DNA from 2 places in the Phytopseudomonas flavescens genome. Region 1 is predicted to be linked to the other one. Evidence: predicted binding sites of a transcription regulator. Region 1 holds the regulator's gene; the other holds the start of a gene.
What was found. The regulator LexA, encoded in region 1, represses DNA repair genes until DNA is damaged. The targets are predictions, from matches to a motif close to CTGTNTNNNNANACAG.
Positions count from the first base shown of each region.

Region 2: the regulator LexA is predicted to act here: its motif matches at 1,077-1,092, upstream of imuA (translesion DNA synthesis-associated protein ImuA).

Region 1 is NZ_JACBYV010000001.1:2,494,200-2,496,648, reverse strand. It holds gene FHR27_RS11070 (DUF6586 family protein) at 1-267, shown strand, start outside; gene FHR27_RS11065 (hypothetical protein) at 380-616, shown strand; gene sulA (SOS-induced cell division inhibitor SulA) at 700-1,158, opposite strand; gene lexA (transcriptional repressor LexA) at 1,169-1,780, opposite strand; gene FHR27_RS11050 (TetR/AcrR family transcriptional regulator) at 2,044-2,449, shown strand, end outside.
Region 2 is NZ_JACBYV010000001.1:428,673-431,121, reverse strand. It holds gene FHR27_RS01860 (serine hydrolase domain-containing protein) at 1-149, shown strand, start outside; gene FHR27_RS01855 (hypothetical protein) at 289-456, shown strand; tRNA gene FHR27_RS01850 (tRNA-Ser) at 735-824, opposite strand; gene imuA (translesion DNA synthesis-associated protein ImuA) at 1,117-1,737, shown strand; gene FHR27_RS01840 (Y-family DNA polymerase) at 1,739-2,449, shown strand, end outside.

The DNA.
Region 1 (2,449 bases):
GCACCGACCCCGGAGCTTGCCGAGCTGGTGGAGCTGTCCGAGAACGCGCACACCTGGCTCGGCCAGTTGCTGGCGGCCCATGCGCAACTGTTCAAGCCACCGCGTCCACCACGTGAAGCCAAGGCCGATCCTGGCGCTACGTCGCTGATCGAAGCGGTGAGCCTGGATGAGGAGTTGCCTGTTCTCGAGCGGGAAACCCTGGAGAGCTGGCGGCAGGAGCTCAAGGCGCTGGCGCAGCGTTTTCGCGTCGGCCTCAGCGAATGGTAAGCGTGTCGCTTGCCGTTGATTGAAAGCCCGTTCAGCACCTGGCGGTTTTTTCGCCAAGCGATCGAGCGGAGCGGCTGCTACAATGCGCGGCCTTTCGTGGAGAATCCGAGTTATGCCTACTTCCTTCCTTGAAATCGTCGAACTGCCCGATGGGCGTATTGCCCTGCGTCGAGCCGATGATGAGGAAGCACTGGTGGTGCTGGACTTCTCCGAAGATGCCAAGGCCTTTCTCCAGGGCCAGCATGTGGAAGTCGCCAAGGCGATGCTCAATGTCGGCGTGCAAATGGCCGGCAGAATGGCAGAGGGCGATTTCGAGCAGGAAGACGAGCAGCCTCGCGTCCTGCACTGATTCGGTTTTCTACCCGCGCCCCTCGAGGGAGAGCAGGTAGAAAAGCGAGGCTTCAGTTGTGATCATTTCTCTGTAACCGCGGATCAGCCCAGGCTGATGTTCAGGCTTTGCGCCTGACCGAGGCGTGCTGCCGCTTCCAGTTGCTGGCGCGCGTGCTGGGGCAGGGGATGCAACCAGCTCACTACCGTATGGCTACGGCCAAGCTTCAAGGCTTCCTGAGCCAGTAGCAGGGCGCTCTGGCTGTTGCGCGGGTGCAACAGCAGAATCCGCTCACGGTTCAGGCCTGCATCGCGCAGCCAGCTTTGGGTCAGGCTGGCCGGTGGGGCGATCAGGGTCAGCCAGCGTTCGTCGTCCTTCTCGCTCAGTTCCCGCAGCATGGGAGCCAGCAGTGTCAGACAGTTACCCGCAGCACCTCTCAGCGACACCTCGCTGAACGTGGTTTCCTGGGCTACCGGTTCGGGCTCGACCACTGCGAGGGTCGAGGCCAGAAAGGCATCGAACAGCGGAAGTTGGGTACGGCTCAGTGACTGAGGGAACTGCATAAAGCCTCCATTAGCGGCGTATGACGCCGACACTCAAGCCTTCGATGATCAGCTCCTGTTCTTCCAGGTTCACTTCGATCGGGGCGAATTCTGGGTTCTCGGCCAGCAACCAGACGGTGTTGCCTTCACGCTTGAAGCGCTTGACCGTTACCTCGTCATCGATGCGCGCGACCACGACCTGGCCGTTGCGTGCTTCGCTGGTGGTGTGTACGGCAAGCAGGTCACCGTCGACGATGCCGATGTCCTTCATGCTCATGCCGCGCACTCGCAGCAGGTAATCGGCCTTGGGGCGGAAGAAGTCCGGGTTGATCCGGCAGGCTTCCTCTATATGCTGTTGAGCGAGGATCGGCGCACCGGCAGCGACCCGACCGATCACCGGCAGGCCTTCTTCCTCGACCTGATTGGGCTCGAAGCCCGGGATGCGGATGCCACGGGAGGCGCCCGGGGTCATCTCGATCGCACCCTTGCGGGCCAGGGCCTTGAGGTGTTCCTCGGCAGCGTTCGGCGACTTGAAGCCGAGCGCCTGGGCGATCTCTGCGCGAGTCGGCGGGTAGCCGTTGTCTTCCAGGCACTGCTTGATGAAGGCGAGGATTTCGGCTTGGCGGGGCGTCAGCTTGATCATGTGGGCGGCTCTGTCTTTTTATACAGTGACTGGGATTATATACAGTAATCGGCGCTTGGCAATCCATTGATGTGCGTTGCGCCTGTGTTATCCGCCAGGCGGCGTTCCGGGCTATGCTCAGCGGGCCATTGTGCAAACCCGGCCGGGATGGCCGCGACGCTATCGCCAAATGATGACTGAGCATCCAGAATACGGCCTGCGCGACTTGACAGGCGTGCGCGCTGAAACGTATGTTTCAAACACTTGTTTGTCGGATGGATGTCATGGCGCAATCGGAAACCGTTGAACGCATTCTGGATGCCGCGGAACAATTGTTCGCGGAGAAGGGGTTCGCCGAGACGTCGTTGCGCCTGATCACCAGCAAGGCTGGGGTCAATCTGGCCGCCGTCAATTACCACTTCGGCTCGAAGAAGGCCCTGATCCAGGCGGTCTTCTCGCGTTTTCTCGGGCCATTCTGCGCGAGCCTCGAGCGTGAGCTCGACAAGCGCCAGAGCAAGCCCGGAGTGACCTTCAGTCTCGAGGAGCTGCTCGAGTTGCTGGTCGAGCAGACCCTGGCGGTGAAGCCGCGCAGTGGCAACGACCTGTCCATCTTCATGCGCCTGCTTGGCCTGGCGTTCAGTCAGAGCCAGGGGCATCTGCGCAAATACCTCGAAGAAGTCTACGGCAAGG
Region 2 (2,449 bases), 2.1 Mb from region 1:
TCTACCTCGTGCCGCGACTTGGCTTGACCGTCGCGATGACCTCGGACGAGCATGCCTCAGCAGCCCACAGCGGCCACCGCAGTGACCTTCATCGTCTGTTGGCCAGCATCATCACGTCCGTTGCACAAGCTCCGCGAACGCCGGGGTAGTGCGTTACACACACAACGGTATAACTGCCATCGTCAAAGAAGCGCTCTTCAACCTAAAACGGGAGCTTGAATGACGTGACAGCTACATGGCTGCGGTCAAGCTGCCCACCTACCGGCCTCTCAGGTAATGCGCGATCTCATGCACGACTACATCCGCCATCAGCAGCAAACCAAGGAAGATGCAGATTTCGTTCGGCGCAAGGTCGCTGCTGCTAGAGCATCGGTCGAAGCCGGTCGAGGCCGATCCAATGCAGACGTAGAAGCCGCATTCGCGGCACGCCGTGCCAAGGTGGTCGCCCGAAGCTGAGCAGGATCGTTACGCTATATGAAGCTACATCGCTGCCGATAATCCTCCCGCAGCAGTAATGTAGCGCCCCTCAGGTCTCTTCCCAACAGGGGTAAATGGGAGCGGGTCGTAGACTGCCACTCCCATGATGTGCGTATAGAGAGGGATAAGGTTTGCGATGAAGGCTACGGTTCGGTCGCTTGCTTCGCTCATGCCGCCATCCTTTTCGACAGAAGATAGACCCTGAAAAGCAAAAGCCCCCGAAACTCTATGAATTTCGGGGGCTTTTGCTTGAGATATGGCGGGAAGATAGGGATTTGAACCCTAGGTACCATCGCTGATACAACGGATTTCGAATCCGTCCCGTTCGGCCACTCCGGCATCTTCCCAGGCGGCGCGCATGATATCAGCAGAAATCGGTTTGGCGAAGCCCGTCGGGCGATTTTTTTCGCTTGGTTTCAATTGCTTGCCTCATTCGCTGGCAGCGAACCGCCCTCCTTCGGGCCGCAGGCCTTGAGTACGGAGCCTTGCAGGCCATTGCGGCATTGTTCGACCTGATGCCGGTAAGCCGTCTGCCTGGGATCGGTCGGGGTGCAGGGTGCTCCACTCGGCGGATACTCCCTTGTTGGAGAAACAAAATACTGTACATTTGAACAGTATTTTTTCTGCTAGCCGATTGCCATGTCTTCTGTCGTAGCCCTCGATCATTTGCTCAACGAGCGCCGTATCTGGCGTGGCCAGAGCGTTGTCGCGCCCAGTGGTCACCAGCCCACCGGTAACGCGGCGCTGGATGCATCGCTGCCCGGTGGTGGCTGGCCGGAAGCGGCGTTGAGCGAGCTGCTGGTTGCGGCACCAGGTATAGGCGAGCTGCGTTTGTTGCTGGCGACGCTGGCGCGTTTGAGCGCTGCCGGTGAGCGGGTGGTGCTGATCGCTCCACCCTACCTGCCCTACCCCGGCGCCTGGCTGGCGGCAGGGGTGGAGCTGAAGCAGTTGACGCTGATCCAGGCGTCTGCCCGGGAGGCCATGTGGGCTGCCGAGCAGTGTCTGCGCTCGGGCAGTTGCGGGGCGGTGGTGCTCTGGCCGCAGCGTGCCGATGATCGGGCCTTGCGTCGCCTGCAGATCGCTGCGGAAACCGGGCAGACCCTGGCCTTCGCCTACCGCCCGCTGCATGAGGCGCAGAACCCTTCGCCGGCGGCCTTGCGCCTGACCATAGAAGCGCAACCGGCTCAGGTGCGCGTGCTCAAGTGCCGTGGCGGACAGCCACCGGCACGCACGTTTCCCCTGAGCGCCTGGGGTCGATGACATGCGCTGGGCCTGCATTCTGCTGCCACAACTGGCCATGGACGGGGTATTGCGTGGCCGCGAAGACGCCGACACGCCGCTGGTGCTGCTCAGCGGCACACCGCAGCGGCGCCTGTTGCAGGCGGTAACCCCATCGGCCCGGGCGCTTGGCCTGCGTCCGGGGCAGACGCTCACGGCTGCGCAATCGCTGAACTGCGCGTTCGCCAGCGCCGAGTACGACCCTGCCGATATCGAGCGCTGGCGCACTTTTCTCGCTGCCTGGGCCTACGGTTTCAGCTCCCAGGTCAGCCTGCACTACCCACGCTGCCTGCTGCTGGAGGTGCAATCCAGTCTGGCCCTGTTCGGTCCCTGGCCGCGCTTCGAGGCGCGCTTGCGCGAGGAGCTGACGGCGCTGGGCTTTCGTCATCGCATCACCCTGGCGCACAACCCGGCTGCAGCGCGCATGCTCGCCAATCTCCACGATGGCCTGGCGGTGACGGACGAACAGGCCCTGCACCAGCAGCTCGCGGCCATGCCTCTGGATCGAATCGGCCTGCCCGTCGAGCTGGTCACGGCCCTCACGCGCATGGGCCTGCGCCAGGTGCGTCAGTTACAGGCGCTGCCCCGTGACAGCCTGGCGCGGCGCTTTCCTGCCGAGTTGCTGAGCCGCCTCGATACCCTGCTGGGCCTGCGCCCACTGGCGCTGGATTATTACCGGCCGCCGGATGTGTTC